Regions from separate parts of the Bacillus sp. VA15 genome, predicted to be linked through region 1. Evidence: a T-box and tRNA genes for the amino acid it is inferred to sense, from the RefSeq annotation. Region 1 holds a T-box; the other holds one or more tRNA genes.
The links. The T-box of region 1 lies ahead of thrS (threonine--tRNA ligase). A T-box ahead of a tRNA ligase gene usually reads a tRNA of that ligase, here a tRNA-Thr.

Region 1 (3,402 bases):
AACGAAGATATGGGCATCATCCTGGCAGAACGTCCGGACGCGAAGCATTCCGTTTAAAGCACCGCTGTATTCATGGCGATGCACCTGGCCGAATTCCGCCATTCGAATCGGCAGATCCCGATACGAATACAGGCTGTTTTTAAAGATGAGCATATGGCCGGGACAATTCATCGGCTTCATTGCGAATCTTGTATCATCCACTTCTGAAAAATACATATTGTCGCGATAATGATCCCAGTGGCCTGACTGCTCCCATAACCGCTGATTCATCATAAACGGCGTACGGACCTCCTCGTAGCCAGCCTTTGTTTGCAGCTCACGCGAGAAGCATTCCAGCTCATTGCGGATAATCTGCCCTTTCGGCAAATAAAACGGCATTCCCGGCGCTTCTGCAGAAAACATAAACAGCTCTAATTGTTTGCCCAGCTTGCGATGGTCTCGTTTTGCCGCTTCTTCCAGCATATGAAGATGTGCATCGAGATCTTTTTTCTTATGAAACGCAACCCCGTACACCCGCTGCAGGACTTCATTTTCGCTGTCTCCGCGCCAATAAGCGCCCGATACTCTTGTCAGTTTGAACGCCTTGATCATTCCTGTAGAAGGAAGATGCGGCCCGCGGCACAGGTCAACGAATTCTCCCTGCTGATACAGCGTGATATCCTCTCCGCGCGGAATATCCTTCAAAATCTCCAGCTTAAACGGCTCGCCTTTTTTGGCAAACAGCTCTTCAGCCTCTTCGTAAGAAACCTCAATTCGTTTGATTTCAAGGTTCTCATTTATAATATTCTTCATTTCTTTTTCGATGGCCTCTAAGTCTCCTGATGTCAAGCTTTGCTCCAGCTTCATGTCATAGTAGAAGCCGTCTTCAATCACTGGACCTATCCCCAATGACACTTCTCCGTACAGACGTTTCACTGCTTGAGCCAGTACGTGCGCTGATGTGTGGCGAAGCACCTGCAAGCCTTCTTGGGAATCAAGTGTGACAATCGAAAGCTCAGCATCCTCCTCCAGCTTAAAGCTGAGATCAACGAGCTTGCCGTTGACCCGGCCCGCAGCCGCCTTCTTTTGCAGACTGGAACTGATAGAACCAGCCGCTTCTTTGATTGTGATGCCTTTCCGATATTCCTTGATCTGTCCGTCCGGAAGCTGAATGTGCACTTGTTTACTCATTTTTAAACACTCCTTCATAATTGTTGGATATAAAAAAACACACCCGTCCCGCTGTAAGGGACGAGTGTGTGATGTACCCGTGGTTCCACCCAAATTCCCGACAAACGCTATGTTGTCGGCTTGGTGCTGTAACGCAGCATAGACGGCATTGGATACTTCAGTTCCCCAATGCTGCTCCAAGGCGGTAAATGATCATCCTAAGCTGGGAAGCTCCCACCTTTCCTTCCCTCTCTGAAAACCGTAACGATCATTCATGTCCTTTTCATCGCATGTATTCAATTCATAAAAAAACACACCCATCCCTCTAAAAGGGACGAGTGTGTGATGTACCCGTGGTTCCACCCAAATTCCCGACAAACGCTATGTTTATCGGCTCGGTGCTGTAACGCAGCATAGACGGCATTGGATACTTCAGTTCCCCAATGCTGCTCCAAGGCGGTAAATGATCATCCTAAGCTGGGAAGCTCCCACCTTTCCTTCCCTCTCTGAAAACCGTAATGATCATTCATGTCCTTTTCATCGCATGTATTTAGTTCATAAAAAAACACACCCATCCCTCTAAAAGGGACGAATGTGTTTATCATCCGTGGTTCCACCCAAATTCCCGATCAACACACATGGTGTATCGGCTTTAAGGTGCTGTAACGCAGCATGACGGTATCAGATACTGGATTTCCCCGATACGGCTCAAAGGCGGTAAGCTGCTTCCCCTGCGTTAGGAAGATCTCAGCTGTCCTTCCCTCTCTGGAAACCGTAAAAAGCATCTCATGTCCTTATCAGTGCCTGTATACATTACTGATTGTTTATGATTTCATATATTTTACAATACATTTTCTGAAACCGCAATCTGTTTTGTAAAAAAAAGCAAAAGAAACGGGTCATTTCTTTTGCTTGGTATGGTTAACAAATCTGCTTCAGTTCTTCTATGTATTGAAGCGCTTCGTCATATTCTTCATTTGTATATTTTTGCTTGCTTTTGATTGTAAAGACTTTTTCTTTCTTTTCCTCAGCCTCAAGCCCGTCAAAGTAAAGGATCGTGGAAACCAGCTCTAAAAACCGTGATGAACGGCTGTTTACACTGTCGATATAGCCTTTGATATCCGGCATATCCAGATCAGCATGGTCTAAAAATGCAGAGCCTGTCTCAGTCAGCGAATAACGGTATTGAAAGTAGCCGCCCTTTTTTTCCTTCACCTCATGCAGAAATCCAAGGTTGCACAGCTCTTCAATCTGGAGCGTCAGTTCCTCTGAATACGGTCCATAAAAGTGAAAATCATATTTCTCATAGAAAGGAAACTGCATTTTCTTTGCGATATAAATCATTTTCTGCAGCTTCTTCCGCCCGATGATTTCTCCAGAATCCGAGAACACCTTCATCAGTTTTGCATGTTCTTTCAACAAATTCCCGACATCTCCTTTTTCCTTCTTTCCAATTTCTATGTCAGTCCCAGCAGCTGCCGGATTTTCATTTTCGTTTCCGGATGTTCAGAGCCGTCACAAATCAGGTCCTTCGGATAGTACAGCTTGTGGTCCGTCCGACGTTTCCCGGAGATGGATTCCACAATAGCCGACTGTCTGGACAGCTCTTTAATTTGGCCGTTTTGCGTCAAGAGATGGATCGGCAGACGCTCCTCTTCCTCTCCAGGACGGTAAAAATCGTATGGCAGATCTGAAGAAGAATCGACGACCAAATAGTAACTCGGATCGATTCCCGCCTCTTTGAACAATGAAGTCAGCTCAAAATAAGCCGACATTTCTTCATTCGGATTGAATTCAACGTATTGGAACAGCTGGCGGTTAATGAATCTTCGGCACAAATCAGATAAAATCGCGTCTTCTTCATCCTCCCAGGCCTGGAAGTAATACAAAATAATAGATTCATCAAGCTTCAAATAATCCTCCAGCGTCAATTTCCCTTCAAAAATAGAATAGAAATGAACCGGAGCGTGAGTGAAGACATAGCCTTCATCGTGCAGCTGCTTCGCCCTGTGAAGAATCTTCGTTAAAATAACCTCTGCGCTTCTTGTCACAGGATGGAAATACACCTGCCAGTACATTTGGTAGCGGCTCATGATATAGTCTTCGACAGCGTGCATCCCGCTTTCTTTAATGACGATCTGATCCTCGCGCGGTCGCATCACCCGAAGAATCCGCTCCATATCAAAATGGCCGTAGCTGACGCCCGTATAATATGCGTCGCGCTGCAGGTAATCCATGCGGTCTGCGTCTATC
Region 2 (3,402 bases), on a different contig from region 1:
CTGGGCTTACGCTGTAGGTGGGAGGACATTCAACAGCATCCATGACACCGAGTCTGCCGCTTGTACCGGCGCCTGTGTATATAAGCCGGCCTCCATTTTGAAACGAGTCGTAGGCGCAGTCTACAGCTGTTTTGATATCGGGGAGAACCTGCTGAACGGCGGCTGCGACTTTCAAATCTTCGTTGTTGATCATTTTGAGGATGCCGAGTGTGTTTGCTTTGTGGATTTCAGCTGTTTGGCTATTGCGTGATTCCGTTGTAAGACGGTGAAGGTTTAATGATTTTGACATGAGGAGGCCCCCTGTTTAAAAATAATATATCCCAATATTCAGTATATTCATTTCTGTTATGATATTTCAACTATGTTTTAAAATTTTTGAAATTTTATTTCACCCAAGACTATAAGAAGTAATGAAGGATCAGCTGCTCTCCAAGCGGTCCGATTCTTCGCCGTCCTTTATCAAGGAACCCGCTTTTCATATAAAGGTGCTTTGCGCGTGTGTTGAGATGATTGACGGCCAAAATAATTTCATCGCACCATGGAAAATAACCGCTCACAAAAGAGGGAAGCTGAAGCATTGCTTTTTTTGCATAGCCTTTTCCGTGATGCACTGCGTGTAAGGACAGGGAGCTGAGCAGTAAAGCAAATGGATTGTTAGAATACGGAGCAAGCGTTTCTTTTGATGTATGTAAAATGAAAAAACCGACTGGCAAATCGTCTTTTAAGATGACAACCGGATACCGGTCCCGTATGCTCAGGGCCTGAGTCAGCACCTCTTTGGGGAGAGAGGTAAAGCGTTTGTCATCGTTTTTTAGCGTAAATGATTGGAGCTCCGGCAAATGTTCAGGCTTATAGAAGGATAAAGAAATGTCTTGAGTCATGTGGTTGCCCTCCTTACAATATGTCGTCTAACTGGTTTTCCGAAATGACATGGTAGCCCGCTCGTTTTAACAGTGCGGCGGTCACTCCGCTGCCGGCGATTTTTTGGCCGGAGAAAGTGCCGTTATAGATAAAACTGCTTCCGCACGACGGACTGTTTTCTTTTAATATGACGGCAGAGGCATTGATTTCTTTTGCGTAAGCTAATGTTTTAGCGGCGCCTTCCATATATAATTCTGTTACATCTTCTCCTGAAGCTGTCACGATTTTTGCGGTTCCATTGAGAACATCCTCGCCGGTGCCTCCGATGATTTCTGCAGGTTCACGAGGAGTTGAAAAGCCGCCGAGAAGCTCAGGACAAGCCATGACTGCTTCATTTTCATAGATGAGTTTTCTGATTTTCTCTGATGCGGCGTGAGAGCCGTTATATCTGCATTCAATGCCGCCAAGGCAAGAGCTGACTAGTATCATATTGGTTTCTCCTCTCTTGATTCGCTTGTCTCTATCATAAAAGAAATGATAAATGTTGGGAGGCTTTTTCAGTTAAAAAAGGAGTTAAAAAGTTTGAAAATAAAAAATTTAATTTTTCTCTTTACAAAGGGGGTGTAACCTGTATATAATAACTTTTGTCAGCTCGACGAGAACACAAACGGCCCGTTGGTCAAGCGGTTAAGACACCGCCCTTTCACGGCGGTAACACGGGTTCGAATCCCGTACGGGTCACCATTTGGAGGATTAGCTCAGCTGGGAGAGCATCTGCCTTACAAGCAGAGGGTCGGCGGTTCGAGCCCGTCATCCTCCACCATCTTGCCGGTGTAGCTCAATTGGTAGAGCAACTGACTTGTAATCAGTAGGTTGGGGGTTCAAGTCCTCTTGCCGGCACTCTTTTCTTACATTAATATGGAGGGGTAGCGAAGTGGCTAAACGCGGCGGACTGTAAATCCGCTCCCTCAGGGTTCGGCAGTTCGAATCTGCCCCCCTCCACCATTATTGGGCTATAGCCAAGCGGTAAGGCAACGGACTTTGACTCCGTCATGCGTTGGTTCGAATCCAGCTAGCCCAGTCACAGACACCTTTGACCAAAAGGTGTCTTTTTTTCTTTTTAAAATCATTCCAACTTCTAACTGTTCAGTCTGTATAATAATTTTAAAAATATGTTAAGGTAGTTTATTCACGAATTACCATCTACACCCTGCCAAAAATTTGATAAACTTATTTTATAAAAAAATTGAAACCTTTTGAAACGAAGCTCGTATACATACAGACCGGTGAAGGCAGAGGTTAGATAAATATGGAAATGATGATTAAAAAGAGAATTAAACAAGTCAAAAAAGGCGACCAAGATGCATTTGCGGACATCGTAGATATTTACAAGGATAAAATTTATCAGCTTTGCTACCGTATGCTTGGCAATGTGCATGAGGCAGAGGATATTGCACAGGAGGCTTTCATCAGAGCGTACGTTAATATCGACAGTTTTGATATTAACCGGAAATTTTCAACTTGGCTTTATCGAATCGCGACCAATTTGACTATTGACCGCATTCGCAAAAAGAAGCCGGATTATTACCTCGATGCAGAGGTGGCTGGTACGGAAGGCTTGACCATGTATTCACAAATCGCCGCAGATGGGGTTTTGCCTGAAGATGCAGTTGTGTCGCTGGAGCTCTCAAACACGATTCAGCAGAAAATTTTAAAGCTTCCTGACAAATACAGAACAGTTATCGTATTAAAGTATATTGACGAACTCTCATTAATTGAAATCGGCGAGATTCTGAACATTCCTGTGGGGACTGTGAAAACGCGGATTCACAGAGGCAGAGAGGCTCTCAGAAAACAATTAAGGGATCTTTAAGTGGGGTGATGAAATGAGCTGTCCTGAACAAATTGTGCAGCTTATGCATATGCATCTTGATGGAGATATCCTTCCAAAAGATGAACACGTATTAAATGAACATCTGGAGACATGCGAGAAATGCAGAAAGCATTTTTATGAGATGGAAAAATCTATAGCGCTCGTCCGGAGCACATCGCATGTCGAAGCCCCCGCGGATTTTACCGCTAATGTCATGGCAAAATTGCCTAAGGAGAAGAAAAGAGCTTCTGTGAAAAGATGGTTCAGAACCCATCCCGTTATCGCAGCTGCTGCGGTATTCATCATTTTGATGGGCGGAGGATTTTTTAACAGCTGGCATAATGACCAAAATTTCAGTGTGTCCAAGCAACCGAATCTTGTGGTGCATAACCACACTGTGATCGTGCCAGAAGGTGAGACGGTCAAAGGCGATGTGACTGTCAAAAACGGCAAGCTGATCATTAAAGGCAAAATAGACGGGGATGTAACTGTCGTAAACGGCGAAAAGTATATGGCCTCTGCTGGACAAGTCACCGGTCAGATTGAAGAAATCAATCAATTATTCGATTGGACATGGTACAAGATGAAGTCTGCGGGGAAAAGTGTAGTCAATGCATTAAATCCGAAAGGAAAAGAGTAAAGCGCGTCAGTCGCTTTGCTCTTTTTTT

Region 2: it has a tRNA-Thr gene. The T-box ahead of thrS (threonine--tRNA ligase) is inferred to sense a tRNA for this amino acid. The anticodon was not compared.

What each region holds. Positions count from the first base shown of each region.
Region 1 is NZ_JBVQPQ010000004.1:7,322-10,723, forward strand. Features, by position in the region: gene thrS (threonine--tRNA ligase) at 1-1,170, opposite strand, end outside; T-box leader at 1,224-1,445, opposite strand; T-box leader at 1,477-1,699, opposite strand; gene AC0DBE_RS11830 (hypothetical protein) at 1,779-1,934, opposite strand; gene AC0DBE_RS11835 (YwgA family protein) at 2,071-2,571, opposite strand; gene AC0DBE_RS11840 (HD domain-containing protein) at 2,607-3,402, opposite strand, start outside.
Region 2 is NZ_JBVQPQ010000010.1:43,118-46,519, reverse strand. Features, by position in the region: gene murQ (N-acetylmuramic acid 6-phosphate etherase) at 1-289, opposite strand, end outside; gene AC0DBE_RS19915 (GNAT family N-acetyltransferase) at 399-881, opposite strand; gene AC0DBE_RS19910 (2-thiouracil desulfurase family protein) at 895-1,350, opposite strand; tRNA gene AC0DBE_RS19905 (tRNA-Glu) at 1,531-1,605, shown strand; tRNA gene AC0DBE_RS19900 (tRNA-Val) at 1,609-1,684, shown strand; tRNA gene AC0DBE_RS19895 (tRNA-Thr) at 1,689-1,761, shown strand; tRNA gene AC0DBE_RS19890 (tRNA-Tyr) at 1,782-1,866, shown strand; tRNA gene AC0DBE_RS19885 (tRNA-Gln) at 1,871-1,942, shown strand; gene sigW (RNA polymerase sigma factor SigW) at 2,171-2,734, shown strand; gene rsiW (anti-sigma-W factor RsiW) at 2,748-3,374, shown strand.